2 regions of the Symbiopectobacterium purcellii genome follow, and region 2 is predicted to be linked to the other one. Evidence: predicted binding sites of a transcription regulator. Region 2 holds the regulator's gene; the other holds the start of a gene.
The links. Region 2 encodes LexA, which represses DNA repair genes until DNA is damaged. Its sites were predicted from a motif close to TNCTGTATGTACATACAGNA; they were not measured.
Positions count from the first base shown of each region.

Region 1 (15,364 bases), 2.3 Mb from region 2:
CGCGCCATTGATGCTCAGCTAATGAATATTGAATCAGAGCAATGGCTCGAATCGCAACAGCAGATGGAAGAAAGTCTGGCTGATGACGGGTTGACGGGCTGGAGCGATATTCGGCTACGCATTGGCCGTCATCTTACCCCCCGTTCAGCACTGTTCCGCCACGCGATCCGCATGTCCGCCCTGCTCTGCGGAGGTTATGCGCTTATTCAACTGACACACATGCAGCACGGCTATTGGATTTTGCTCACCAGCCTGTTTGTATGCCAGCCAAACTACAATGCGACGCGACGGCGGTTGGCCTTGCGTATCATCGGGACGTTAGCGGGCATCCTGATTGGAATACCGGTACTCTATTTTGTTCCTTCGCTTGAAGGGCAACTCACGCTGATTGTTATCAGCGGCGTGCTGTTCTTTGCCTTTCGCAACGTACAATATGCCCATGCCACCCTGTTTATTACCCTATTGGTTTTACTCTGCTTTAACTTACTGGGTGAGGGTTTCGAAGTGGCAGGGCCACGCATTCTGGATACGTTGATTGGATGTGCCATTGCCTGGGCTGCCGTCAGTTTTATCTGGCCGGACTGGCGTTTTCGCGGTTTACCTGCGGTTATCGATAAAACCATCAACGCCAACTGCCGTTATCTGGATGCTATTCTTGAACAATATCATCAAGGTAAAAGCAACAGTTTGCGCTACCGTATCGCGCGCCGCGATGCGCACAACAGCGATGCAGAGTTGGCCTCTGTCGTCGCAAACATGTCTTCTGAACCTCATGCCATCAGAAACACGCTCGATGATGCGTTTCGCTTTATGTGCCTTAACCACACGCTATTGAGCTATATTTCAACGCTCGGTGCCCACCGAGAAAAGCTGGTAATACCGCAGACGCTGCAACTGCTCGATGATGCCATTTGCTATATTGATGCAGCACTGCATCATCCTGACATTGACGTACAAGCGCAGCGAGAGGCGTTGTTGACACGTCAACAGCAGGTACAGCAGCTTGCCCCCGATCCCGACAGTAAGGAGCAACTGGTCTTGCAGCAAATCGGTCTGATCATCGATGTCTTGCCGGAACTGACGCTGTTGAAAGGAACTATCCGCTGAAAGGAGCTATCCGTCGAAGGGGACTGTCTGGTGAAGTACGCACTGAAAAAATTGTGCAGAGAAGATGCGAAGCGTAAAAACATGTAGCGCGGTATCATTGCCTTGAAGATACCGCGCACGTTGGCGTTTTAGGTTTTAGGCAACGGTGCTGAATGGTGTTTATACCATTCAATCAGCTCGTTTCTGACCCCTTTTGGCAAAGCGGCTTGATGCGTTCTGCAAATCGCGCCCGCCAACGCCAGTAAAATATTCACACTGGCATGTTTACTGACCGCTTTTAACTTCAAGTAGCTCTCCTTTGCACCATGTTGTTGCAGCTCGTCAGCATTTTTTATTCCCGCCTTCCATAACATCCGCTCAAGATCGTGATTCAGATTGGGCAAATCCTTCAACCGTGTGCAATGCTCACGCTCTGATTTATCCTGCTCTGCGCCCTCAAGCGACATTTTGGCCAATTTCAGCAGTTGAGTCGGTTCCTCCCATAAGACCTCCCCCACCAGATAGTAACTCAACGGTACGGGCATGCCCCGTTTGGTATAAACCAGATGCGGCATATTCAGTGCAAGGAAATGTGGCTCACAGCGCTTGTTCGCACGTAAATAAAGCTCTCCGTTGGAGATAAGGCCAAAGATCGTTTTATTTGCCGCGATGCTATAACCGCCAAATTGAGAACGGGTGGTTATTTCTCCCAATGAGGAGAAAGAAACTTTTGATTGCAAAATCCTTTTTTTGCATAACTGATTCATACAACACCCTTTAGTATTGAAAATCAATCCTCTGTCTGTATATGTGTTCTTAACGTGTTAAAGTAATTAATCACAAGGTTGGTAAGGCTTCAAACACAAAATGTGATCTCTGCCCACTGCCATGCCAATTATGCGAAGCGCTTCCAAAAAAAGCAGGTTGATTTTCATCCATAGTCGATATACTGTATACACATACAGTATATCGACTATGGATGAAACCCATCATGCGTGCGCACTCTATTCGTTCAGAACGTCATCAGCCGGCCTCACTGCATAGTGCCCCATTGCCACGGCACACGGTTGCAGGATACGGCAGCGGTATCATCAGCGAAATCGACTACAGTGTTGAGCACCCAATGACAACGCTTCTGTTACTGCCACTTTTGCAACAATTAGCCGCGCAATCGCGCTGGTTGCTGTGGCTGGCCCCCCAACAAAAAATCAGCCGCCACTGGTTACAGCAATCGGGTTTACCCTTAGATAAAGTGATTCAACCTTATCACCTCAGCCCTAATGAAACTGTAGATGCCATGGAAAAAGCGCTGTTAACGGGGAATTACAGCGTTGTCTTATGCTGGCTTGAGCACAATTTGACGGAAGAAGAAAGTATGCGTTTGAGGCAAGCTGCTCAAAAAGGAAACGCCTACGGATTTATCATGAGACCACAGTGCATAAGCAGAGAAGAGGATGGACTATTTTCTCGCCTAAAAATTCACTCAACGCTGTACCATTAAGTAAATTAAGAGTTTTCTCATCTGAGTATTGTCATACCGGTTTGTTTTACGCCAAAACCACGGATATGCAGGTGTGATGCGTGTCAACCATTACGGATAAACGTTGTGATTCGCCAAAATAAACTATTATTTGTTAGGAAGTATGTATGAAACGCTGTTTTTTCTACAAGGCAGATCATATCGTACTTGTAACTTTCGTATCACGTTGTAGACTTTAACGCGCTGGAGTTGCTCTTTGCATAATGCCAGTTGGCTGGCAGTTAGTTATAAATTAAGAGCAGTGGCTTCAGTCAAGGATTTAACCAAAGGCCTATTGGCATTAATGCTAATTGCCGGTTTGGATGATAATGAGGCGTAAAATGAAAAAAACAGCTATCGCAATTGCAGTGGCACTGGCTGGCTTTGCTACAGTCGCACAAGCAGCCCCCAAAGAAGAAACCTGGTACGTTGGCGGTAAACTGGGTGTATCCCAGTTCCATGACACCGGTTTCTACGGTAATGGTTTTGAAAGTCTTAACAACAACCCGATCAAAAGCAAACTGGGCGCAGGCGCATTCGTCGGCTATCAGGCAAACCAATATCTGGGCTTTGAATTAGGTTATGACTGGCTGGGCCGTTTGAAATATTCAGGTTCTGCGACCAGCGCAACTGACAGTGCCGCTTTCAAAGCTCAGGGCGTTCAGTTGGCTGCTAAATTAAGCTACCCGGTAATGCAAGATCTGGACGTTTATACTCGTCTGGGCGGCATGGTATGGCGCGTTGATGCTAATGGCACAGTTAACCCGAATCAGTTGAGCGACAGCGACACTGGCGTATCCCCGCTGGCTGCTGTCGGTATCGAATATGCTTTCGATCGTGACTGGGCTGCACGCGTTGACTACCAGTGGACCAACAATATTGGCGATGCAGGCACCGTTGGTGCACGTCCTGATAACCTGTTGATGAGCGTTGGCGTTTCCTACCGTTTCGGTCAGGGTGATGCTCCGGCACCAGTTGTTGCTGCTCCGGCACCTGTTGCAGCACCAGCACCGGTTGTAGAAACCAAGCGTTTCACACTGCGTTCTGACGTTCTGTTCAACTTCAATAAAGACACCCTGAAACCAGAAGGTCGTCAGTCTCTGGACCAACTGTACAGCCAACTGAGCAATCTGGATCCTAAAGACGGTTCTGTTGTTGTTCTGGGCTTCACTGACCGCATCGGTTCTGTAGAAGCTAACCAGGCGCTGTCAGAACGTCGTGCGCAGAACGTCGTGTCTTACCTGGTATCCAAAGGTATCCCGGCGAACAAGATCTCTGCTCGTGGCATGGGTAAATCCAACCCGGTTACCGGTTCTACCTGCGATAACACCAAACCGCGTGCAGCGCTGATCGATTGCCTGGCACCGGATCGTCGTGTTGAGATCGAAGTTAAAGGCATCAAAGACGTTGTTTCTCAGCCTCAGGCTTAAGTTACTCGTTTCTGAATAACCTTGTACTGATAAAAAAACCTCGCGATTGCGAGGTTTTTTTTCTTCATTTTTGAACAGGTCTTTTTTATCCGTTCTTTTTTGTGTCGCTGTTATCTTGAGACAAGATCGCTTTCAGATCCTGTTTTAGCAATGACATTTGATTCGCATAGCGCTCTTTGGACTCAGCATCTTCTATCAATTGCACAACGGTTTCCGACAAAGTCGAATTGCGACGGGTTGCCAATGCCGCTAGCCGTTGCCACACCAGATATTCAAGATCGATAGATTTTTTACGCGTGAGCTGGCTTTCGGCATTGAAATGGCGCTTGCGACGTGCACGTATCGTTTGCTTAAGGCGATTTTCCAAGGCAGGGTTCATGCACTGTTTAATCCAAGCAAGCACCAACACCGGTTGGTTCGCCATTTTTAGCAACGCGTCTACCGCATCATCAGCCGCACTTTGCTCAATGAAGCGTGTGATGGCTTCACCTTCCCGGTGCTTTTTCACCAGATATTTCCATTTCCAACCGCACTCAAGATTCTCTAACTGTTGATATTTCATGATAAATTCTTCAGTGACCGTGTAACGCTTACCTTAGCATAACAGTTTTTAGTCAACTTTCCTCTCAGGGCTCGCGTTTTTGCCATCAACGTCAAGCGGTGGCGTCATCACACATCAATTATCTATTTCCATAACGTTCCAACACTTCGTCTGTGCAGCGGGTATTATTCTTGTATAATCACGCTCTTCATTCCGACAACTACCTTTGATACTTTGACCAGTAACCAACTTGCATGGCAGCATCTGCTGCCCGACCACACGCCTTACCAGTCTCTGTTCGATCGGGCAGACAAGCTTGAACCGCTGGATTTTGCTGCGCTTCAGCCCCGACTGGCTGATAGCCTGAAGGTATTTTGCCATCCGCGATCGCCGTCGCCCTATATGTTGGTGAAGGCCGAAGAGACCCACGATTACCTCGCGCTCATTACAGGGGCAGTAAGGCATTTGTGCCCACCGATCTCAGCCCCACGCGGTAGCCGTTATCGCATTGAGCACGATCGGGTTGAGATTGAACCGGCGCAGCAACGTGATGATAATTTTGCGGCCCAGCAGTCATGCGAATTCCAGGCATGGATCGAAGCAGAACAGTTATTCGGCTGTGTCCGTTATTTTCAGGAACGCATTAGCCTGCAACCCGGCTTATTACACCGTATCAATGGTGGTACGTTGATCCTGACCGCACGAACGTTGTTAGCACAGCCATTGTTGTGGTTACGCCTGAAGCAGATTATTGCAGAAGGCCTGTATCATTGGCTTTCACCTGATGAAAGGCGTCCTTTACTTCTCGCTATTCCGCCGATGCCGATGAACATTCGGTTGATTGTGGTCGGCGACCGCGAGAGCCTTGGCGATCTGCACGATATTGAACCTGACTTGCGTGACCTGGCGGTTTACGGCGAATTTGAATCCGAATTGCCGCTGATTGACGAAGATGACATGTCACGCTGGTGTGCATACATTAATGCGCTATGCACCGCCAATCATCTTCCTGCGCTTGCGGTGGATGCCTGGCCTTCACTGCTGCAATTAGCCGTGCGTTACAGCGGCGATCAGGGCAGCCTGCCGCTTTGCCCACAATGGCTTACACATCAGCTCAAGCACATTGCCATTTACGCTCAGGAAGCGCATATCACCGCTCAAACCATCACGGAGGCAATCGCCGCCCAACGCTGGCGAGAAGGCTACCTGGCAGAGCGTATGCATGACGAAATTGAGCTGGGACAGATAGTGATTGAAACCGAGGGGGAAGTTGTTGGTCAAATTAATGGACTCTCGGTACTCGAATACCCCGGTCATCCAGTGACATTTGGTGAGCCCACACGCATTAGCTGTGTGGTTCACCCTGGTGATGGTGAATTTACAGATGTCGATCGCAAAGCAGAACTGGCCGGCAATTTACACGCCAAGGGCATGATGATCATGCAGGCATTTCTGATTTCCGAGTTGGAGCTTGAACAACAGTTGCCCTTCTCTGCATCGCTGGTGTTTGAGCAGTCCTACAGTGAAGTTGATGGTGACAGTGCGTCGCTGGCGGAATTGTGCGCATTAATCAGCGCCTTGTCACTGCAACCCATAAATCAACAGCTCGCGATCACCGGTTCTGTCGATCAATTTGGCCGCGTGCAACCCATTGGTGGCGTCAACGAGAAGATTGAAGGCTTCTTCGAAATTTGTCAGCGTCGAGAACTCACCGGCAATCAGGGTGTCATTATTCCAGCGGCTAATCTTCGTCACTTGAGTCTGAATGCCGATGTGGTAGAGGCCGTTCGTGCCGGACAATTCCATATCATTCCCGTGGAAACGGTGCCGGAAGCCATCACGTTATTAACGAATATGCTCTATGACGATGAACAGCAGCCCAATCTGTTGGGCTTGATCAAAGAGCGTATTGCACAATTCTCACCGCCGGAGCGACGCCGCTTCCCGTGGTTTTTTCGGTGAGAAACTGGTTTAACCAGACGTTTCTGGGTTGCTCAGCTTACAGGTGTAAGCTAACCTGCGTGCTTCACTAGAATAAGGCTTACTGAGAATATGGTAGATAAACGCGAATCTTATACGAAAGAAGACCTTCTTGCCTCTAGCCGTGGTGAACTGTTCGGCCCTGAAGGCCCACAGTTGCCTGCCCCAAACATGTTGATGATGGATCGTGTCGTCAAAATGACGGAAGACGGTGGCAATCACGGCAAAGGCTACGTTGAAGCCGAATTGGATATTACTCCCGACCTGTGGTTCTTTGGTTGCCACTTTATCGGCGATCCGGTGATGCCTGGTTGCCTGGGACTGGATGCCATGTGGCAGTTGGTCGGGTTCTATCTCGGCTGGCTGGGCGGTGAAGGTAAAGGCCGTGCGCTGGGCGTGGGTGAAGTGAAATTCACTGGGCAGGTCTTGCCGACGGCTAAAAAAGTCACCTACCGTATTCACTTCAAGCGCGTTATCAATCGCCGTTTGGTGATGGGCATTGCCGATGGTGAAGTGTTGGTTGATGGAAAGCAGATCTACACAGCTAACGAATTAAAAGTGGGCCTGTTCAAAGACACTACCGCGTTCTAATCGCAACATGTGGACGGGTTTCCCCACCGTCCACACCTTCCTCGCTCAGCTACAATGCGGCTCGCTTTATCTGCACTTCATGACCAATCGACTCGCACACGTCTGCCGGGATTTTCAGTTCCTGCGCGAGGGCATTAAGGTAACTTTTCTCCATAAAGTGGTCGACATCTATTACCGCACAGCTTAAGAAGTAGACCTCCAACGCTTCTTCTTCATTCTTAACCCCATTAGCTAACCGTGCGGGATCTAGCGGTTGGTCGATAGCGTCTTGTATCCAGGTTTCAGCTTCTGCGCCCAGTTGAAGTTCATGGACGTTCTCTTTTATGCGTTGCTGCTCTGTAGCATCGATATGCCCATCGCTCTTGGCCGCAAAAACCAATGCCATGATCAAACGACGGGCACGCACGTTGTCACTGGATGACTGCGCGCCGAAGTCGGCATCCTCGACGTGGGTATCACGCACCCGCTTTTTGTATTGGTTCCACAGCATAACGCCAGCCGCAGCGCTTCCACCGATGATCAAGGCATTTTTACCCAGTGACCCCAGCATCTTTCTTGTAGATTTGTTCGACAGCAACACCCCCGCCAACCCACCAAACGCTGCAGGTTTTAGCATATCCCCCAGATTGCCACTTTTAGCGCTGCTCGCTGCCGAGCCCGTTTTTGCTCCCGCAGCCCCCAGGAGTGTTTGTATCTGTTGCATCCATTGACTCATTGCCGTCTCCCCGATGTCGGTATCATTATCATCTGCGCTCGTCAGGCGAGCGGTACCTGTATCTATGCATAGTAGAGCCTCTTGTGCTGGTTGTTTGTCAGGTAATGTATAACAATGAAAATGTGGCACAGGCCCGGTTTTGCCACTGGAAAGGCAATTCTGCGCTGGGATGATTTGCGCTTTATTTTTGACAAGGTATACTGCACCCATAGAAATGAAATAGTGTTTTAGTATTTTTAGTTGTCCGTCACAATAAAGGAACGAACATGAAAATTGCATTGATTAACGAGAACAGCCAGGCTGCCAAGAACGCTATCATTGCCGAAGCGCTGACTAAAGCCGTTGCACCGCAAGGTCACACCGTATACAACTACGGTCAGTACGCCGTTGATGACGCTGCACAACTGACCTACATCCAGAACGGTATTCTGGCAGCTATCCTGCTGAACTCTGGTGCTGCTGATTTCGTGGTAACCGGTTGCGGTACCGGCCAGGGGGCGATGCTGGCCTGTAACTCTTTCCCGGGTGTGATCTGTGGTCTGGTTGTTGACCCGTCCGATGCCTACCTGTTCTCCCAGATCAACAACGGTAACGCCGTTTCTCTGCCGTATGCCAAAGGCTTCGGCTGGGGCGCTGAGCTGAACCTGGAAAACCTGTTCACTCAACGGTTCAAAGAAGAAGGTGGCCGTGGCTACCCGAGCGACCGCGTTGTTCCGCAACAGCGTAACAAGAAGATCCTGGACGCAGTGAAAGAAGTTACCTATAACGATCTGATCTCCATCCTGAAAGGCTTGGATCAGGATCTGGTTAAAGGTGCTATTTCTGGTGCTAAATTCCAGGAATACTTCTTTGCCAACAGCAAAGATGCAGAACTGACCAGCTTTATCAAATCGCTGCTGGCATAATTCCCCTAAAGGGAAAATTGCGGTACCGGTTTATCAACCGCAGGTGGAAACACCTGCGGTTTTTTTATGCACCAGCCAGTGCTTTTACATGTCGACCGCCGTGTTATCACATTCTATCCAGCCCATTTCCCCTTAGGCGTTCACTGTGTAATCAGATGCGTGAAATCCATAAAATTCTGCTTGACCGAAAGCAGCCGACTCCCTATAGTACCGCCCCGTTGCCCTTGAACGGTAACCCCCGGTGAGGTGTCTGAGTGGCTGAAGGAGCACGCCTGGAAAGTGTGTATACGTGAAAGCGTATCGAGGGTTCGAACCCCTCTCTCACCGCCATATAAAAGAACGCCCCTGAGCAATCAGGGGCGTTTTTGCTTTTAGCGTACAGCCAGATTCTTATTACCCCGGCTGAAAGCGCTGATACAAATGTATCCCCAACAGCATGGTTGCCAGACTTACCGTCATTGCCACCGTTGCCATCGCCATTCCCTGCCCTACAGACCCTTGCTCAAACTGTCGCCAGATAAAGATCGCAGTGGTTTGCACCCCTGCCGGAGCCAAAAGTAATGAGGTCACCAACTCACGAACGGCTACGGCAAACACCAGTAACATCGCCGCCAGCACGCTGGGGAAGACCAGCGGTGCCACCACATAGCGCAATGCCCTCAGCGTCGAGGCACCGTGAACGCGTGCAGCAGCTTCCAGGTTAGGGCCAAGTTGGCGTAATGCCGCACTCACATAGCGGATGGGATAAGGCAACAGCAAGCAACTGTACGCCAACAGGAGAATCACCCAGGTGTTGTAGGGCGTAACCGGCCAAAAGCTTCGGTTCCATGCCAATATCAGCCCCACACCGACCACAATGCCAGGAAGCGCCACAGGCAACAGAGAGAGGCCATCCAATAGCGCTGCACCGCGAACGCGTCTCACCGTTACCAGCCAGGCAACCAATGTGCCGACAATCCCTGTCAGTAGCGCAGTGCCACTTGCCAACCCTATGCTGCTTGAGAGCGCACTCAACGCTTGATTCTCACCACTCAGCACGGCACTGAAATGCCGGAGCGTCACATTGTCTGCCGATAACCCACCGGATAGCGTGCCGGAAAAGGCGGTTGCCAGCATAGCGCTCACGGGAATGCCTACCGCAATCAGCGCCACGCAAGAGAACAGCGCCACGATAGGCAACGTCCAGCGGCCCGGATTGCGAATCACAATCGTCGCAGGCTTCCCAGTAATGGTGCCCACGTCTTTTGCCGCCGTGAGTGCGCGCTGAACCGTATAGGCCGTCAATGCCAATGCAACCAACAGCAACGACAATACGGCTGCGCCGGAAAGATCAATGGGCCAATCAGCAAGGCGCTGCTCAATACCGGTGGTCAATGCCTGGATTCCCCGCATGCGGTCCAATCGCGGCTGGCACACCGTACTCCTCGATTGCCAGCGCAAACGCCAGCAGACAACTGGCTGCAATCGCCGGTAATGCCAGCGGTAAGGTAATACGAAAAAATGCCGCCCACGGACCCGCGCCATGTACCCGAGCAACATCCGCAAGGCGCCCACCGTGACTCGCCATACTGCGCGAGACGGCAAAGTAGACGACAGGGAAAATATTCAACGCCATCACTATCGCCATGCCCGGCAATGAGAACAGCAGCGTATTAAACTTGAACGAGAAAATCTGTTCCAGATAGCCGCGCGTTTGCAAGGCAAGCATCCACGACAGCGCCGAAATATATGGAGGGATCAAAAAGGGAATTAAAAATAACAAATCCCACACCCGAGCACAGGGAATATGGAACAACCCGCGCAAAGTGCCTAGCGTTACTCCTAATAAGCCACTCAGCAACGCCACACCGATACCAATGCCGAAAGTATTTGAGAGCAAGGGACCAATACGCGGATCCTGCGCCACGGCAACAAATGCGCTCAACGGCTCACGCATCGAGCCTTCATCCAGCCCAGGGAAAACGGCTTGCAGCACCACAAAGATAACGGGAACCCCCACCAGCACGAAAAGTATTGCCACCGTCACCAGTGGCAATAATGCAAAACCTCTCATGTTTTACTCCTGCGCCAGCGTTGCGCTGGCGCTGTTGATCCTTAACGTTGCCCGAACTGGCTCGCAAACCGCGCCAGAATAGCGTTTCGTGAAGTGCTGGCGGCATCGCCTTCTGGGAGTAACGTCAGGGATTTAAACAGAGGGCGTTTGGCATCAATATCCTGACGCGCAGGCATCAACCAGGCCTCTGCAACCGCCTCCTGCCCCGCAGGTGAAAGCACATAATCGACAAACGCTTTTGCTTGGTCCTGATGCTGACTGCTTTTCAGAATCATCATCGGACGCGGTGCAATCGCCGTGCCGCTGGTGGGGAAAATCACTTTGATCGACTCCCCCTGCTCAACGCTGTTATAGGCCACGTAATCCACTGCACCAAACACGGCAGCCTTGGCCCCTTGCAGCACCGGTGTCAACGCTTGCGCGTTAGGACCCGCCACGATCATGCCGTTATTCTTCAAGGCATCAAACAGCTTCCAAGCGTTCTCGCCTTGCGCATTTTGTAAACCGATAATCAGGTCTAGCGAAGCCCCTGACAGTGCCGGATCGGGGGTTGTCACCTTATCTTTGAATGCAAGCTGTGCCAAATCCTGCCAATCTTTCGGCTCTGGAGTGCCACTCTTGCTGTTCCACACAATGCCCAATGCAGAAATGCCCTGAGCAACGTAATAAGGGGTTTTAAACGGTGCAGGCACCTGGGCTGCATTTTTACTTTCATAGGGCAGTAACCAGCCACGCTGCTGCAAATCCGTTGCGGTATCCCATGAGGCAGAGATCAACACATCAGCACGTGGGTTTGCTTGTTCAGCATCAAGCCTGGCCATGACTTTGCCAGTGGTGGCTTGAAAAATATCGACTTTAACGCCAGTTTCCTTTTCAAACCCAGCAGCCAGCTTACTGCTCAACGATCCTGGCCCTGCGGTATACACCGTCAATGCCAGCGCACTGCTGCTTGCCATGACCAAAGAAAGCGCCATACCTGTGAATACTCCTGATGTTAACGTTTTACTGAGATAAACTGTGCTGCTGTTTATTGTGTTCATGTTCATCGTATAACTCCCCTACTCTGCATTTAAGGTGGAAACGGAGACCAGTTGACCCGCGGATAAGGTCGCAATCGCATCCGCCATGGTGTTCGCCTCTTCGCGGTCGTGCGTGACATACACCGCTGTCGTGCCTAGCTGACGAAGTAACACCGACATCTCTTTACTGAGCGACTCGCGGAGATCGCGAGCAAGATTGGAAAGCGGTTCATCGAACAGCAGGATTCGTGGCTCGGCCACGACGGCACGCGCCAAAGCGACGCGCTGTTGTTGCCCGCCCGACAACGCAGCGGGATAGCGATCGGCCAAGGTATCCAGCCCAACACGCTCCAAAGCGGCATCCGTTTTCTCTTTACGGCGCGCCGCGTTTAGTCCGCGCATCTTCAACGGAAAGGCAACGTTCTCACGCACCGTCATATGCGGCCATAACGCATAATCCTGAAACACCATGCCTAAATCACGTTGCTCCGGCGGTGCGCTAAAACGCGCCTCAGCGACCCGAACGCCAGCGAAGTCAATGTTGCCATCCGTCGGTTGCAGCAGCCCTGCCAGCAGTTTGAGCAGCGTGCTTTTGCCACAACCGGATGGGCCTAACAACGCAAGCACCGTCCCGGCAGGTACGTGCAGATCGATGTCACGCAGAATCGGTTGCTGCGCAATGTGGAAACAAAGGCCGCTAACCGTGATATCAACCGAGCGGTTCATCGCTCTGCTCCGCGTGATACACGATAGAGATGTGGTGCAACCCGGCATTGCCATGACGGCAACGCGAGATAACGCAGTGGGGAGAACAGGCGTGTAAAAACCGCCTGCCAATAAAGCAGGAAAGACATAAACATACGGGCATCCTCTTTGGGACTTTATATCGGAATCCGTAGGGTAAGAAAGCAATGCGACGGCGTGATGACAGAAAAAAGACGCTGGCGTTTCAGACGCACAGGTCTATCAACGTAGGAGCGGAGGACCGCACAGCAAGAGAGGAAACGCTGCCGTCAGCGTAAGCCACTACGTGACGGCAGGATATATCAGTTATAGGCGAACAGCGTGCGCTGGCACAATGACGAGCGAACGCAATCCGATGCGCGGAACGAAACAATGCCAATCATGTCATCGTCCTGAAAACGATCCAATGCATCCTGCAAACCGGATTTCACCCCAACGGGCAAATCACATTGCGTAATATCCCCATTAACAATCACCGTGACATTTTCACCCAGACGGGTCAGAAACATCTTCATCTGATTTACCGTGACATTCTGTGCTTCATCAAGAATGACCACGGCATTTTCAAATGTACGCCCGCGCATATAGGCAAACGGCGCGATTTCCACTTTTCCAATCTCCGGGCGTAAACAGTATTGCAAGAACGATGCGCCAAGGCGTCGCTGCAATACGTCATATACCGGGCGGAAATAGGGAGCAAACTTATCAGTAATGTCACCAGGTAAAAAACCAAGATCCTCATCAGCCTGTAATACCGGCCGGGTAACAATTATCCTTTCAACCTCTTTATGAATCAGCGCTTCAGCCGCTTTGGCCGCACTGAGAAACGTTTTGCCACACCCCGCCTCACCGGTGGCAAAGATTAACTGTTTATTTTCTATTGCAGACAAGTAATGCTCCTGGGCGATGGTACGCGCGGCAATCGGTGACGTATCGCGATTTTCTCGCGCCATACCGATAGCTTCAATTACCCCCATCTGAACCAGAGAAGTGACCGATTCTTCTTCACGCTGACGATGACTGCGTGAATCACGACGAATAACGCGTTTAGCTTCACGACGCGCTTTGATCACTGCTTTTTGTCTTCCCATAGTGGCACCTTACAGTTTGTTTCACTTACCGCACATAACCACTGTGCGTGACGTTTCACTCACAAACGAGGTTGGCTTCCTTATTAAGCCGATACTGGAGACATGAGTAGCGCACCGCCAATAACCGCGGCGGACGATAATATCGTCCCAAAAGAGGGGCGCATGGGTGAAAAAACGATGAAGCAGGAGAGAAGAATAAAGACAAGATAGGCTGCGGGAGAAATTCACACGGGGAGTTAGCCCCTCACCTCCCTTTATCAACCATCGCGTTTGATGACGGCGACAGCAGAGGTGATATTGAAAATGACATGTTCGAAGTTGCTCATTGGGTCCCCAAAAGGACATTACCATGTGCGTTCCTCACTGTGGCAACAACTATTCCCCGGAATAATGATTGACCGTATTAGAACTCCCGCTCATCACCCGGAAAAAATAACGTGGATTGATGTCAGTATGATGACATTGCAATAAAACGCCTGGCATTGGCAAGCATTTTTTACAGTTCCATAACATTTATCTATGACAAATAAATATAACCCTTTGCCGTTACAGACTTTTAGCGCTTCATTTTTTTTACGAACCCGATAGGCGTTTAGGCAGGGACACCGCCCTGCCCGCCTGACGCAGAGCAAGATGCCGGGCAGCATGGCGACTTACCCGGCATCGAGATGCGATCAATAAAGGCGTTGCCAGGAGAGATATTGGTCATATTTACGCAGCGCACTACGATACAACATGTGCTCTTTCTCGGGTAAATAGTCACCTAATCGTTGTTGCACACCGGTGGGGGAAAACGTCTCTGCTGGATGATTTTTCGCCAGAAGAATGTCATCCAACCGCCGCAGCCGGATAACATATTCGCGCATCGTGCTGTGGCGCACATCCGTTTGGTCGATCAGATACTGGGTGAAATCCTTGATCTTGAAATAACGGGCATGTGTGTTACAAAAAACTTCGCTACAAAAACGACACACCGGAATAAGTTCATCTTGCAGCGACAGCCATACATCCTCTTCAATTAAGCGATCGAAATCACCCAGGCTTTTTTTATTAATAAGCTGATTGCGAAATACCAGTGATACGCGATCGAGGGGTTTCCTGCAATTTGAGCAATGGGTTTGCTTGTGTTTGAAGTCTTTCAGATAGCGGCTAAGAAGCTGTTTTTTTCGCGGTGTAGATAACATGAATCCATTCCATGAGAGTGGATATCCTTTTTACGCAGACCAACGTGCAACGGCGACATTACCTGCCAATGACGCTGCAAGACACGCTTATACGTAAAGCCTGATATCCTTTGATAACACTATTCCTGCACGCAGTGGTTACTGTTCCTGCATAAGCTTCGCGCGCAGTCGCTTTATCGCCTGGCTATGCAACTGGCTGACACGAGATTCACCCACATCAAGAACGGCCCCTATTTCTTTCAGGTTGAGTTCTTCCTGGTAATAGAGCGTCAGAACCAATTTCTCACGCTCTGGCAAATTCTCGATAGCGTCCATCACGCGATGGCGTAAACTGCCTTCCATCAGCTGATGTAGCGGATTCGCTTCTTCATTGCCTTCCAGAAGCGCTTCAGCACTGTCGCCGTGTTCTTCACGCCATTCATCATAAGAAAACAGCTGGCTATTATTAGTATCCAGCAGTATCTGACGATAATCTTCCAGCGTGATGTTCAACGATTGCGCCACTT
Region 1 covers NZ_CP081864.1:2,764,038-2,779,401, forward strand. Annotated here, with positions in the region: gene yccS (YccS family putative transporter) at 1-1,107, shown strand, start outside; gene K6K13_RS13005 (TfoX/Sxy family DNA transformation protein) at 1,236-1,853, opposite strand; gene sulA (SOS-induced cell division inhibitor SulA) at 2,078-2,587, shown strand; gene ompA (porin OmpA) at 2,947-4,035, shown strand; gene matP (macrodomain Ter protein MatP) at 4,121-4,597, opposite strand; gene K6K13_RS13025 (AAA family ATPase) at 4,811-6,538, shown strand; gene fabA (bifunctional 3-hydroxydecanoyl-ACP dehydratase/trans-2-decenoyl-ACP isomerase) at 6,629-7,147, shown strand; gene K6K13_RS13035 (tellurite resistance TerB family protein) at 7,197-7,862, opposite strand; gene K6K13_RS13040 (RpiB/LacA/LacB family sugar-phosphate isomerase) at 8,129-8,767, shown strand; tRNA gene K6K13_RS13045 (tRNA-Ser) at 9,008-9,097, shown strand; partial or broken gene K6K13_RS13050 (ABC transporter permease) at 9,161-10,820, opposite strand; gene K6K13_RS13055 (ABC transporter substrate-binding protein) at 10,862-11,860, opposite strand; gene K6K13_RS13060 (ABC transporter ATP-binding protein) at 11,879-12,565, opposite strand; gene phoH (phosphate starvation-inducible protein PhoH) at 12,886-13,674, opposite strand; gene fliZ (flagella biosynthesis regulatory protein FliZ) at 14,349-14,858, opposite strand; gene K6K13_RS13075 (RNA polymerase sigma factor FliA) at 14,997-15,364, opposite strand, start outside.
Region 1: a site for LexA is predicted at 2,034-2,053, ahead of sulA (SOS-induced cell division inhibitor SulA). Genes of this name have one in related genera too.

Region 2 (15,364 bases):
GTAGCGTCAGCGTCTCTTGCTGTTGCTGAAAATCGAAAGCAAATGCGCGATCTACCGTCAGAAAGCGGCTGTTTTGCACCGCAGATGACGGCGCAAACAGGGAGGCACCTGCCAGTTGAGGGCAGATCAGCGTGCTTAACAGCAGGATCAGCGTAAGGATGCGGTTAGCCATGTCAGGTAATCTTTGTCGCCATCCGTGATCGGAACCACCAGCAGTTCCGGTGTTTGATAAGGGGGTTGCTGTTTAAGGCGTTGCAGCAGCGCATGTTGATGCAAGGTATCGCTCTTGATCACCAGTTGCACTTCCCTTTGCTGCTCCAATTTACCTTCCCAGACATAGAAAGAGTGCGCGCCAGGCAGTACTGTGAGACAGGCTGCCAGCCCGGCAGTGAGCACATCCGTTGCCAGCTGTTGTGCTATGGGGTCGTCAGGTGCAGTACACAGGACAACGATGGCGGTGCAGCTTGCAGGATTTTCCATGGTCACCCCAGTGAAAGAGGAACTGGGGGTACTATACCCTGCTTTGGGGGCCGAGGGGAATGGATGCCGGGCGGTGGCACACCGCCCGGGGTGAATACCGGAGGGACGTTACAGCACCATATTTCCCAGAACAAAGCCAAAAATGACGGATAGCGTAATCGCCAGAACGCCAGGTACCAGGAACGCGTGGTTGAAGACGTACTTGCCGATGCGCGTTGATCCGGTGTCATCCATTTCCACGGCGGCGAGCAGCGTGGGATAGGTGGGCAACACGAACAGCGCTGATACCGAAGCAAAAGACGCCACGGCAGTGACTGGCGTTACACCTAACAATAACGCCGCAGGCATCAGTGCTTTGGCTGTCGCCGCCTGTGAGTAGAGCAGGGTTGAGGCAAAAAACAGTATTACTGCCAGCATCCACGGGTAATTCTGCAACAACGCACCAGCCGTACCCTGGATTTCACCGATGTGGGCTTTTACAAACGTATCGCCTAACCAGGCCACGCCCATTACGCAAATGCAGGCGCTCATGCCGGATTTGAAGGTGCTGGCAGAGAGGATTTTGGCGGTATCCAGCTTACAGGTGATGCAGATCAGGGTGGCGACCGTCAGCATAAACACCACAATGGCTTCGTTACGGGGCAGTATGGGTTTGGCAATCAGCCCGACGGTGTCGCTGATGGCGGTGGCGTAAAGCATCACAGCGACAATACCCACTAAAAACAGCAGCACAGAGCGCTTGGCCCCGGTTTTTATCTCCAGCTTGCTGACGCCGCGTAGCACGGTTTCACCCTTTGCCAACCGTGCCTGATAAATCTCGTCGTCTTTCAATTCCTTGCCCAGAAAATTGGTCACCACGGCGGTAAGCAACACCGCGCACAAGGTCGTCGGGATACATATCCCGAGCAGCAGCAGATAGCTGACGCCTTTCGGTTCAAGAATGCTGGCAACGAAAACCACGGCGGCGGAAATCGGTGAGGCAGTGATGGCGATTTGCGACGCAACAACGGCAATCGATAATGGGCGCGAGGGGCGAATCCCTTGTTCTTTAGCCACTTCTGCAATCACTGGCAGCGTTGAGAACGCGGTATGCCCCGTTCCCGCCAACAGCGTCATAAAATAGGTGACGACAGGTGCCAGAAAGTTGACGTATTTAGGCTGACGCCGTAGCAATTTTTCAGCCAAACTCACCAGATAATCCATGCCCCCAGCGACCTGCATGGCTGCAATGGCGGCGATCACCGCCATGATGATTTGAATCACGTCGAAGGGAATGGCGCCGGGTTTGATTTGAAACACCAGTGTCAGAACCAAAACGCCGAGACCGCCCGCGAAACCGATACCGATCCCACCGAGTCGTGCACCGAGGTAGATAGCCAACAAAACGATAACCAACTCAAAGGCAAACATAGTGATGCTCCTTGTTAGATAAGAAATTCTTATGGTTGTGAGCAAACCTGAGGCCATAAAAAAGGCACGCCCGCAAAATGCCGACGTGCCTGTCAGGAGTAACGCGAGCGCGCCCGATGGCGAGGCGCGCTGAGTTAGCCGATCGGACGCTTAAGACGCGTCGTTATCATCCGTGTAACGTTTGGCCTTGTAGGCTGGGTGCATCAGGTTTTGTACCGAGAAAATGTCATCCAGCTCACTTTCGGTCAGAAGACCGCGCTCCAGCACCACTTCACGCACGCTCTTACCGGTTTCAGCACAAATCTTGCCGACAATATCGCCATTGTGGTGGCCAATAAACGGGTTGAGGTAAGTCACAATGCCGATGGAGTTGAAAACATAGGCTTCGCATACCGCTTTGTTGGCGGTGATGCCGTTAACGCATTTTTCCAGCAGGTTGTGGCAGGCGTTGGTGAGGATGTGGATCGATTCGAACATCGCCTGACCAATGACCGGCTCCATCACGTTAAGCTGCAACTGACCTGCTTCAGAGGCCATGGTGACGCAAGTGTCGTTGCCGATCACCTTGAAGCACACCTGATTGACCACTTCCGGCACCACCGGATTGACTTTGGCGGGCATAATGGAAGAACCCGCCTGCAATTCCGGCAGGTTGATTTCATTGAGGCCAGCGCGCGGACCGGAAGAAAGCAGCCTAAGGTCATTACAGATTTTCGACATCTTCACCGCCAGACGTTTCAGCGCGCCGTGCACCATCACGTAAGCGCCGCAGTCAGAAGTTGCTTCAATCAAATCCTCAGCCGGCACGCAGGGCAGTCCACTCACTTCCGCCAGACGCTGCACGGCTAACTGTTGGTAACCGTCCGGTGTGTTTAACCGTGTGCCAATGGCCGTTGCGCCCAGATTCACTTCCAGCAGCAATTCACCGGTGCGCAGCAGGTTTTTGTTCTCTTCTTTCAGCAACACATAGAAGGCGTGGAATTCCTGGCCTAGCGTCATCGGCACCGCATCCTGCAACTGGGTACGGCCCATCTTCAGGATGGTTTCAAATTCTTTGGCTTTGCGCTCGAAGCCGTCAGCCAACTGGGTGATGGCCTCTATCAGCGTCAGGATGGCGCTGTACACCGCAATACGAAAGCCCGTAGGGTAGGCATCGTTGGTAGACTGGCACTTGTTCAGATGATCGTTAGGTTTAAGGTACTGGTATTCGCCTTTGTTATGGCCCATCAGCTCCAGGCCAATATTAGCCAGCACTTCGTTGGTGTTCATGTTTACCGAGGTGCCCGCGCCGCCCTGATACACATCAACCGGGAACTGGTCCATGCATTTGCCGTTGTTCAACACTTCATCGCAGGCACGGATAATGGTATCGGCAATCGGTCGGGGAATGGTTTTCAACTCGCGGTTTGCCAGAGCAGCAGCCTTTTTGACCATCACCATGCCACGCACGAATTCGGGGATATCGCTGATTTTGTGGTTGCTGATGTAGAAATTTTCAATTGCCCGCAGGGTATGAATGCCATAGTAGGCATCGGCGGGAACTTCACGGGTACCTAACAGGTCTTCTTCAATACGGATGTTGTCTGACATGAGAGCCTTCTCTTGAATCCTGCAACTTGATGAGAACGCGTTTTGCTAACCACCTTGGCGTTAACAAAAAAGCGTGTTAACAAATAATCGTGCCAATAAATGCGAGTTATTATCACGATGGTGTTACCACAAAATGTATCACCACAGGCAACAGTTGCAGAACGATTGACCATATCTGCCTCCGCTGGAGTGATGATATATTGTATAGAATCCCAAAAGCGTAGTTTCGATCACTCAATGAAGATAGGTAATTAATAAAGTAAATAAATTGTGATAGTCGTCACGGGTGATTATTGCGCAATGAAATTTCTGTCTACAGGTTGAAAATGCTCGCTTGCGCTACCACTTCATTAAATTATAAGGGTTGATGTAGGATCTCTGGTGATATGTCTTCATGATGGCCGGATACACAACAGATGACGGCAGCCTGTCAATCAGGCGGGCATCGTTCGTATTAGTTTCCTTTAAAACAATTAGTTAAATAAATCAGGAGAATCCAGTGTGCTGGTTACCGCTATTCCTACTCTTTCTTTTTGCCTACATTGAAATTTCGCTGTTCATCCGTGTTGCGGAAGTGCTGGGCGTCGCGGTGACGTTGCTGCTGGTGGTGTTCACCTCCTGTATTGGCGTTTCTCTGGTGCGCAATCAGGGCGTGAAAACGTTTATTCAAATGCAGCAGAAAATCGCGGCAGGAGAGAGCCCAGCGGCGGAGATGGTCAAAAGCGTATCGCTGGTATTAGCGGGTTTTTTGCTGCTGCTGCCCGGTTTTTTCACCGACTTCCTCGGATTGCTGCTGCTGTTGCCCCCGGTGCAAAAGCGCTTGACGGTCAAACTGATGCCCCATCTGCACATTTGGCGCGGCGCTGGTACGACCTCGTCCGGCAGTAACGGTAATACCTTTGACGGTGAGTTCTACCGCAAAGATGACGAGCGCAAGAACCTCGAACATAAAGATGATCAAGACAAATGATGTTGGTTGAGAAAAAGATTTTAACTGTATGTTTTTTATCTTTTTTAAATTTCACTTCATCAAATTTTCATCGCTATCGCAAAAAAAAACCTTTTTCTCCCTTGAAGGGAAGCGAATCGTCCCCACTTAGAAATGCACAAGGCGGGTATGAGAATGTACCCGGTGTTAATCCCAAACTGATATGGACTTTATCAAAGGAGAGCTATCAATGAAAATTCGTCCATTGCATGACCGCGTGATCGTCAAGCGTAAAGAAGTCGAGTCCAAATCTGCTGGCGGTATTGTTCTGACCGGTTCTGCTGCGGCTAAATCTACCCGTGGTGAAGTACTGGCAGTGGGCCATGGTCGCATTCTGGAAAACGGCGACGTAAAACCGCTGGATGTGAAAGTTGGCGATATCGTCATTTTCAATGATGGCTATGGCGTGAAAGCTGAGAAGATCGACAACGAAGAAGTCCTGATCATGTCTGAAAGCGACATCCTGGCGATTGTTGAAGCGTAATCATCTGAATCGAACGAATTTAAGGGAAATAAACCATGGCAGCTAAAGACGTAAAATTCGGCAATGACGCGCGCGTAAAAATGCTGCGCGGCGTGAACGTGCTTGCTAACGCAGTAAAAGTGACCTTAGGCCCGAAAGGCCGTAACGTCGTTCTGGATAAATCTTTTGGTTCTCCAGTCATTACCAAAGACGGTGTGTCCGTAGCGCGTGAAATCGAACTGGAAGACAAGTTCGAAAACATGGGCGCGCAGATGGTGAAAGAAGTGGCCTCCAAAGCGAACGACGCGGCGGGCGACGGCACCACCACGGCAACCGTACTGGCACAGTCTATCGTTAATGAAGGTCTGAAGGCCGTTGCTGCTGGCATGAACCCGATGGATCTGAAACGCGGTATCGATAAAGCGGTTATCGCTGCGGTTGAAGAACTGAAAAAACTGTCCGTACCTTGTGCTGATACCAAAGCCATTGCTCAGGTCGGTACCATCTCTGCCAACTCTGATGACACAGTCGGTAAACTGATCGCTGAAGCCATGGAAAAAGTGGGCAAAGAAGGCGTTATCACTGTAGAAGAAGGCTCCGGCTTACAAGATGAACTGGCCGTTGTGGAAGGGATGCAGTTCGATCGCGGTTATCTCTCCCCGTATTTCATCAACAAACCGGAAACCGGTTCCGTTGAGCTGGAAAGCCCGTTCATCCTGCTGGCTGACAAAAAGATCTCCAACATCCGTGAAATGCTGCCAGTGCTGGAAGCTGTTGCCAAAGCAGGCAAACCGCTGCTGATCATTGCAGAAGATGTTGAAGGTGAAGCGTTGGCGACGCTGGTGGTGAACACCATACGCGGTATCGTTAAAGTTGCCGCGGTGAAAGCACCGGGCTTCGGCGATCGTCGTAAAGCCATGCTGCAAGATATCGCAACCCTGACTGCCGGTACTGTTATCTCTGAAGAGATCGGTCTGGAACTGGAAAAAGCCACGCTGGAAGACCTGGGTCAGGCAAAACGCGTTGTGATCAATAAAGACACCACCATCATCATCGACGGTGTGGGTGATGAAGTGGTTATTCAAGGTCGTGTTGGCCAGATTCGTCAGCAGATCGAAGACGCAACTTCTGATTACGATCGCGAAAAACTGCAAGAACGCGTTGCTAAACTGGCAGGCGGCGTTGCCGTTATTAAGGTTGGCGCGGCCACTGAAGTGGAAATGAAAGAGAAGAAAGCACGCGTTGAAGATGCGCTGCACGCTACCCGTGCTGCCGTTGAAGAAGGCGTGGTTGCCGGTGGTGGTGTGGCGCTGATTCGCGTAGCTAATGCCATTCGCAATCTGCAAGCTGAAAACGAAGATCAGAACGTCGGTATTCGTGTTGCGCTGCGCGCAATGGAAGCACCACTGCGTCAAATCGTGGAAAATGCCGGCGAAGAACCTTCCGTTGTGGCTAACAACGTGAAAGCAGGCGAAGGTAACTACGGTTACAACGCCGCAACAGAAGCTTACGGCAACATGATCGACATGGGTATTTTGGATCCGACCAAAGTAACCCGTTCTGCACTGCAATATGCTGCATCCATTGCTGGCCTGATGATCACCACCGAATGTATGGTGACCGAGCTGCCGAAAGAAGATAAAGGCGACTTAGGTGCTGCTGGCGGTATGGGTGGCATGGGCGGTATGGGTGGTATGGGCGGCATGATGTAATCAACGCCGGGCACAGGCGCGTTGCGCTGAGGCCCGGATAGATAGCATCAACACGCTATTAGGCTCAACATGAACACTATCTGGTATATCGCCAGATAGTGTTTTTTCTATGTCCCTGTTTTCGTTTTTTTTCTGAGCAAATGGCGATCAAATCTTGCCTGCCCGCTGTCAAAGATTAAAAAAATGTTATCATATTGCGCACTCAACGGTGGCGGGGTGTGCCGAGGCGTGATGGGTGTGCGCTACAATAGGTACCGCAGTATGCATTTCACCAAACCCGGCGAGCAAGACTGACGCTACCGGCGTGAATTATGAGAGTGCAACATATCGCAACGGTATCGAGGCCATCGTCATGCATCAACAGCCACCATTGGAGTAGGGATATGTCCGATGCAGCGCTAACACTGCTGCGCACCATTGAATGGTTGCACGCGACCGATTGGTTAAAAGAAACGCCGATGGCGTTGCCATCCCCCGTCGATACCTGGCTAAAAGAGACCGGTTCAATGACGAAGCGGCTGGAACGACATTGCACGCAGTTGACGGTGGTGCCGTACTATAATGATTACATTGCGACTGAGATGCTGGGTGATGAACAGCGTGAGTTACCAGACAGCGCGCGTTATTGGTTGCGAGAGGTGATAATCTACGGTGATGGACAGCCCTGGGTGGCCGCCAGAACCTTGATTCCGCCCTCGGCCCTGGACACCTCGGTGTCGGCGTTGACAACGCTTGGTGATACACCGCTTGGGCGCTATCTGTTCAAACAGGATTCCCTGCAACGCGATTACATTCACATTGGACGCTGTGAAAACCTGTGGGCTCGGCGATCCCGCCTGCGTTTGTTTAATCAGCCAATACTGCTGACAGAATTGTTTTTGCCCTCGTCGCCTGCGTATCATTTTCAAGGCGTTGATCAGGGTAACCGTTAAGGAGAAATGACGTTGGAACGAAGTATGACAGCGGGAAAATGGGGCGCTTATTGTCGGTTAATGCGAATTGATAAGCCGATTGGTTCCCTGCTGTTGCTCTGGCCAACCCTCTGGGCATTATGGTTGGCGGGTGGTGGCGTACCGAGACCGTGGACGCTGTTGGTCTTCGTCGCGGGGGTATTTCTGATGCGTGCGGCAGGCTGTGTGATCAATGATTACGCTGACCGCCATTTTGATGGGCATGTAAAACGTACCGCGTCTCGTCCCTTACCCAGCGGCTTGGTGAGCGAGCAGTCGGCAAAAGTGCTGTTTGTTGTTCTGGTGCTGATGGCGTTTGCGCTGGTGCTGACATTGAATCGCATGACCATTTGGCTCTCCGTGGCGGCGTTGGCATTGGCATGGATATACCCCTTCATGAAACGCGTCAGCCACCTGCCGCAGTTTGTGTTGGGTGCGGCATTTGGCTGGTCGATCCCCATGGCCTATGCTGCCGTTAGCGAATCCCTGCCGGCCAGCGCTTGGATTATGTTTTTAGCCTACATCTGCTGGACTGTCGCCTATGACACGCAATATGCCATGGTCGATCGCGATGATGACCTCAAAATCGGCATTAAATCCACCGCGATTCTGTTCGGGCGCTTTTATACCTTGATCATCGGCTTGTTGCAGGCAAGCATGCTGGCGTTGATGGTGGTGCTAGGCATGCAGATGAAACTGGGGGCGGTATTTTACCTCAGCGTTCTGATGGCGGCGGGCCTGTTCGGCTATCAGCAATGGCTGACCGCCGGGCGTGAGTGTGATGCTTGTTTCCGTGCGTTCCACAACAATAACTTTGTAGGGATGGTGTTTTTTGCGGGGATTGTGCTGGGGCTGTGATGGTCCCCGGCATCACACAGGGCGTGTGATGCCGGAGTAAAGCGGCAATAAACCGCGCAGTAGCGTAACACTACGCTTGCGCTGCTTACTCTTGCATTACTTCCTGCTTCTCGTCTTCCGATTCTGCGCTGGCCGGCGTGCTGGCACTTTCAATCGTCAACCGAACTTCCGGTGTGATCAAATCGCTAAGAATGCGGTAGAGTTCCAAGGTATTGCGCGTATCCACGCTGCTGCTGTCGCTGATGTAACCCTCTTGACGCAGCGTGGCAACCAGCGTTGAGAACACCGCCTTATCAAAGAACTCCGGCGCGTTAATGCCATGCAGCACGGACAGTCGCTGCGCCATATTGCGGCTCTCTTTTTCCAACGTACCGCGGTTCATTTCCGGATTAGCGCCGAGTAATGACAGCGTAATTGCGTAACGTTGCAGGGTTTCCCGCACGCCGGCGGCCAGCAGTTGGAGTGTGCGAATACGCAGTGGATTCAGCACCAGCGTATCTTGCTTGATGACGATCAGTTCCTGACGCACCAGCTCAGCGGTCAACGTTTCAATGACGACAGGCAGCGCTTCTTTGCTGTAATGCAAGAACAGTTCGGCTTGAATTAATGGGTAAATCAACGACATCTGTCGTGTTAACTCATCCGGCGTGATCCTCCCGCGGTGCATGACAATACTGGCAATCATCGATGGCAGCACCAGCAAGTGCTGGATGTTATTGCGATAATAAGTCATCAACACGGCCTGTTCACGCGGCAGAATGATGATCTCGCCAATATTGTCTTGCTCGACTTCGAATTTATTCATCGCCAGCGCGTGTTCCAGCAGTTCCGGCGCGGTCTTTTTCGGTGCGGTAACATCTTTGCTGTAAGGTACATTGCGCAGCAGTTGCAAATAGCAGTCCAGCTGCTCATGCATTTGCTCACGGGTCAGCGCGCGCTGACGTGACGCCAACAATGCCGTGGAGCACAGGTTCATGGCGTTCGCAGCGGCAGCATTGTTAATGCGCACCATGATGATATCGGCAATATCCTGCACGGTAGGCGTGAGCCAGGTAGGGCGCTGCGCTTCAATCGGATCGATAGTTTCGCGCCACTGCGGCACATGGTGGTTGAGGTAAGGCGTCAAAGACAGCGGTTCGCCAAAATTCACATAGCCTTGCCCCAGGTTGCGCAGTTTGCGTAACCCGCGCACCATCTGCATGAAGCCCTCTTTCTCTTTGGTGGCACCGCGCAGCTCTTTCGCATAGGTGCCCACTTCCATCACATGCTCATAACCCACATAAATCGGCACCAGCGTGATAGGGCGGGTACCGCCGCGCAGCATCGCCTGAAGGGTCATGGCCAGCGTGCCGGTCTTGGGCTCCAGCAATCGACCCGTGCGCGAACGTCCCCCTTCCATAAAGTACTCAACGGAGTAGCCGCGTGAGAACAGCTCGCCGAGATATTCGCGGAAAATGGTGGAGTAGAGCTTGTTGCCTTTGAAGGTCCGGCGAATAAAGAAAGCCCCCAGGCGGCGGAAAATCGGGCCTGCGGGCCAGAAATTCAGGTTGATGCCGGCCGCGATATGGGGAGGAACCAGACCTTGATGATACAGCACATAAGAAAGCAGCAGGTAGTCCATGTGGCTACGGTGACAAGGCACGTAAACCAGTTCATGGCCATCCTGTGCCAACTGGCGCACGCGCTCGGCATTATGCACGTTGATGCCTTGATACAGGCGGTTCCAGGTCCAGCTCAGAATGCGATCGGAAAGTCGCACGGCTTCATAAGAGAAGTCCGCGGCGATCTCTTCCATCAGGGCGATGGCATTTTGCTGCGCTTTCTCATGGGAGATTTTCTTGCTGCGTGCCTCATCTTCAACGGCTTTCTTGATGGCCTTAGAATCCAGCAGCTTATGGAATAACTCCTGACGTACTGGCAAGCGTGGACCAACGGCGGCCAGACGCTGACGGGCAAAGTGCATGCGGGCGACACGCGCCAGTTTGTGCGCTATGGTTTTGTCTGTGCCGTGTTCGGTGGCCATGTGGCGCAGCGACACGATGCTGGAGAAGCGCACAAAGCTGTCGCGTCCCAGCCAGATCACCGCAAAAAACTTCTCAATGCCATTCAACAGACGCAGGTGCGGCGTCGCGCCGTGCTGTCCTTCGCGGCCCGGAGAGCGGCCAAACATGACAGAAACGGGCACCATCTGTACATCGAGATAGGGATTGTTGCGGTGCAGATCCAGATAATCATGGAACAGTTTGACGGATTCCTGCTTGGGCGTGTAATAGCGGAACACGCGCGGACCATCGTTAATAAACACGTGGCTGGGCAGTGATACACCGTCAATTTCAGTCGGTTCCAGCGGATCGGGCAGTTCTAAAGCTTGGCATTTTGCGCGCAGCGTCAGTAAATCCGCCTGTGAGTTATAGGGCAGCACATAAAGGATGGGGCGAGACGGATCTAGCCCTAACTCCGCCACGGGATCGTTAGGAATTATCTTGCTTTTCACTAACAATTTAAGTGCGAAATTCAGTAATTTATAGTAAATTTTACGCCAGCCGGACATAACAACCAGAAGCCTCATGAGTAGCAATGCGCCGCAAGGATACCAGAAAGTACACGGGAGATCTGTGGTGTGAGACAACGGTGTTACGGGAAAATTGCAAAAAATCTCTGATAAACGGGTGAAAAAACATGAATAAGGCTACCGGGGTAACTCGGATTATCAAGGCAACCGGGTACTCTCTCAAAGGGCTGAAACAGGCATGGCAGCACGAAGCTGCATTTCGGCAAGAACTGATGCTGCTGGTGGTAGCGGTGCTGGTTGCGTGTTGGCTCCCCGTGTCACTGCTGGAGCGGCTATTGCTGATTGGCGTGGTGGTGGTAGTGGTGCTGATGGAGTTAGTCAACAGCGCGATTGAGGCCGTTGTCGATCGCGTGGGGACGGAGCACCATGAACTGTCCGGGCGCGCCAAGGATATCGGATCGGCGGCTGTGTTTGTGGCCTTGGTCTTTGCCGCCATTGTCTGGGTCAGCATTCTCTGGCCTCTGGTTCTGGGGTGATTTCAGCATGATTTTGGGGCAATGCTCATAAAAACACGGCTATTTGCCTCTCTGTCATTCCCAAGCCGCGATGACCTGTATATACTCACAGATAAACTGTATAAACAACCAGGGGGCGGGATGAAAGCATTAACAACCAGACAGCAGCAGGTCTATGATCTGATTCGCGATCATATTGCGCAGTCCGGCATGCCGCCAACGCGTGCTGAGATTGCCCAGCGACTGGGTTTCCGCTCACCTAACGCGGCGGAGGAGCATCTGAAGGCGCTGGCGCGTAAAGGCGTAATTGAAATCGTCTCCGGTGCATCACGCGGGATCCGCCTGCTGATGGAAGAAGAAAATGCCGGTCTGCCGCTGATTGGTCGTGTTGCGGCCGGTGAACCGTTGCTGGCGCAAGAATACATCGAGTGCCACTATCAGGTCGATCCGGCCATGTTCAAGCCGCACGCAGACTTTCTGCTGCGCGTCAGCGGTATGTCGATGAAGGACATCGGGATACTGGACGGCGATTTGCTTGCCGTGCATAAAACGCAAGAAGTGCGTAACGGACAGGTAGTGGTGGCGCGCATCGAAGATGAAGTGACGGTTAAGCGCTTGAAGCGTCAAGGTAATACCGTACAACTTCTGGCGGAGAATGAGGCCTTTGCTCCCATCGTGGTTGATTTGCGTGAGCAGAGCTTCAGTATCGAAGGGCTGGCCGTCGGCGTTATCCGTAACGGTGAGTGGAGTTAAATCCCGTTAACCGACAGGGCGCTTCTGTTCAGGAAAAGCCTTGTCGGGGACGTGATGCACGCTCAGATCAACGACCAGGTTTCGCATTTTTGATGGGCACCGTATGGTCGTGGTGGCAGTGCCCGTGTTCACGGCAATCAGCCACTTCCTGACAGGCCTCGCACAGGCCATGCGCTTCTACCACGCTGTGGCGCAGCGTAAAATTGGCGCTTTGTGCCAATTGCTGAAGAATGGCTTCAATGCCTTCCGTCTGACGTTCTGTCACTTGTCCGCAGCGATCGCAAATAAACAGCGCTGAAGTATGGCTATGCTCTTCAATGTGGTGACACATGACATAGCTGTTGGTCGATTCCACGCGGTGGATAAACCCTTGCTCCAGCAGAAAATCCAGTGCGCGATAGACGGTAGGGGGCTTGGCTTGCGGTTCTGAAGCGCGCAGCAGATCCAACAGATCGTACGCACTGATCGCGCCGTGTTGCTGCGCCATCAGCCGAAGCACTTCGAGTCGCTGTGGCGTAAGGCGTACGTTGCGCTGTTGGCAAATACTTTCCGCCTGGGCGAGGAGTTTGTCTTGGTCGCTTGAATCCATTGGCCTGATCCTACCGCATGATGATGAACATGTTGTTCATCTTACCATGTAAGGCATGGATCGCGCTGTGATAATCCATCAGTGGGTTTAATGCGCCTCAGGCAACCAGATCGATAAGCAGCGCACGCAGCGGGGCTTTGGCGCGGATAGTCAGCTGTTTTTCCTGCTGAATGAAGGCGCCGTCTCCACACTGTAACATCGCTGCGTTCTCTTGCGGCGTCATGGCTTCCATTGCACCGTGAATCACCTGAAAATAGGCGCGGTTGCCGTTGAGCGTAAACGTGTGCTGTTCGCCTTCGTCCAATTGCAGATGGTGTACCCAAACCTGCTGGCGAAGTTGCAGGCTGCTGTTTTCACCTTCCGGTGAGGCGAGCAGCTTGACCTTTGTATCGCACAGTGCAAGCCGTTGCAGCGCGCTGTTTTCCCGCGACGGGCAGGCATTGAACCACAACTGCAAACGTGTCAGCGGCGTGGTATCGCTGATACTGTGCTCGCTGTAACTCACCGCAGGCTGTGCGGCTAATAACAGGACGTCGCCCGCTTTTGCGCGGATATGGCCTCCGTTGCTGTCGCGATATTCCGCTTCACCTTGCAGCAGAATATTTAAAATATCGACCTGCGGGTAGGTGCGTGGCTGAAATGCCGAGCCAGGCTTGAGGACTTCCTGATTCAGCACGCGCAGTGAGGCAAAGCCTAACAGCTCAGGATCGAAATAATGGCCGAAGGAGAAGGTGTAGCGCGCTTGCAGCCAGCCGTAGTCAGCTTGACCGCACTGTTCCGCTGTTCTGCATATGATCATGGTTCTGAACCTCAAAAATTACACTAAACAAATAGTAATTGTGTGGACGTTGGATTGTTAGCTAGTTAATCTGGTCGGTATATTCAAAATTCCTGAATGAGTGAATAAATGGCAAAAGAACGGGCATTAACGCTGGAAGCGCTGCGAGTGATGGATGCCATCGATCGCCGTGGCAGCTTTGCGGCAGCGGCTGATGAGTTGGGGCGCGTGCCGTCGGCGCTGAGCTACACCTACACCATGCAGAAGCTGGAAGAAGAGCTCGACGTCGTGCTTTTTGATCGCTCAGGGCATCGCACAAAATTTACCAACGTGGGGCGTATGTTGCTCGAACGGGGGCGAATCCTGCTTGAAGCTGCCGATAAACTGACCACTGATGCGGAAGCGCTGGCGCGTGGCTGGGAAACCCATATTACCATTGTCGTTGAAGCGCTGATCCCCACCGAGAAATTGTTTCCCCTGTTGGATAAGCTGGCGCTGAAGGCCAATACCCAGGTGTCATTGCTGACCGAGGTGCTGGCCGGTGCCTGGGAGCGTTTGGAGCAGGGGCGGGCCGATATCGTGATTGCGCCTGATATGCACTTTCGCGCTTCGTCTGAAGTGAATACGCGCAAGCTATACACCATGAACAACGTTTACGTCGCCAGTCCGGATCACCCTATTCATCAGGAGCCTGAGCCGCTGTCGGATGTGACACGCATTAAATATCGCGGGATCGCCGTGGCGGATACCGCGCGCGAACGCCCGGTATTAATGGTGCAACTGCTGGATAAGCAGCAGCGTTTAACGGTGAGTTCTATTGATGATAAACGCCGTGCGCTATTGGCGGGATTGGGCGTGGCGACCATGCCTTATCCGATGGTCGCCCAGGATATTGCTGAAGGGCGCTTGCGGGTTGTCAGCCCGGAATATTCCATGGAGAGCCAGATTATCATGGCCTGGCGTCGTGACAGCATGGGCGAGGCAAAATCCTGGTTCTTGCGCGAATTGCCCAAAGCGCTGAACCAGGCGTGAGGTGATACTCGCGACGGTCTGTTACTGATTAATTCGTCCGCTGATTAAACCTGTCACGTCCGTGCGGCGCACCCAGGTGGTTTTCTGGCCCGATGGAAATAATGCCGTGAGGATTGATCGTGCCGTGACTACGGTAGTAGTGATGGCGGATATGCGGAATGTTCACGGTTTCTGCAATGCCAGGAATTTGGTAAATATCGCGCAGGAAGCCAAACAGATTCGGGTAGTCAGCCAGCCGACGTTTGTCACACTTGAAGTGGGTATGATAAACCGGATCGAAACGCAGTAACGTGGTCCACAGACGAATATCCGCTTCGGTCACTGCATTGCCTGTCAGGTAACGCTGTTGCGCCAGACGGACCTCTAACGTGTCCAATGCCTCAAATACGCCATTGACTGCTTCATCATAGGCGCCTTGTGAGGTTGCAAATCCCGCTTTGTATACGCCGTTATTGATGGTGGGATAAATCCATTCGTTTAACGCATCAATCTGCGTGCGCAGCGCCTCCGGGTAGTAATCGCCGGGCGTTGCCCCAATTCCATCAAACGCCGAATTAAACATGCGGATAATATCGGCGGATTCATTACTGACGATGGTATGACGCGCTTTGTCCCACAGTACCGGAACGGTAACGCGTCCACTGTAATCGGCATTGGCATGCAGGTAGAGCTGATAGAGAAATTCATGCTGATAGAGCGAATCACCGGTGGTGTCAGGAAAATCGATGCCGAAA
Region 2 covers NZ_CP081864.1:473,180-488,543, forward strand. Annotated here, with positions in the region: gene K6K13_RS02145 (protein-disulfide reductase DsbD) at 1-172, opposite strand, end outside; gene cutA (divalent cation tolerance protein CutA) at 148-480, opposite strand; gene K6K13_RS02155 (anaerobic C4-dicarboxylate transporter) at 589-1,890, opposite strand; gene aspA (aspartate ammonia-lyase) at 2,041-3,480, opposite strand; gene K6K13_RS02165 (FxsA family protein) at 3,980-4,450, shown strand; gene K6K13_RS02170 (co-chaperone GroES) at 4,659-4,952, shown strand; gene groL (chaperonin GroEL) at 4,988-6,643, shown strand; gene ubiC (chorismate lyase) at 7,027-7,575, shown strand; gene ubiA (4-hydroxybenzoate octaprenyltransferase) at 7,600-8,451, shown strand; gene plsB (glycerol-3-phosphate 1-O-acyltransferase PlsB) at 8,537-11,002, opposite strand; gene K6K13_RS02195 (diacylglycerol kinase) at 11,131-11,499, shown strand; gene lexA (transcriptional repressor LexA) at 11,620-12,231, shown strand; gene zur (zinc uptake transcriptional repressor Zur) at 12,299-12,820, opposite strand; gene K6K13_RS02210 (pirin family protein) at 12,918-13,619, opposite strand; gene K6K13_RS02215 (LysR family transcriptional regulator) at 13,728-14,630, shown strand; gene K6K13_RS02220 (glutathione S-transferase family protein) at 14,659-15,364, opposite strand, start outside.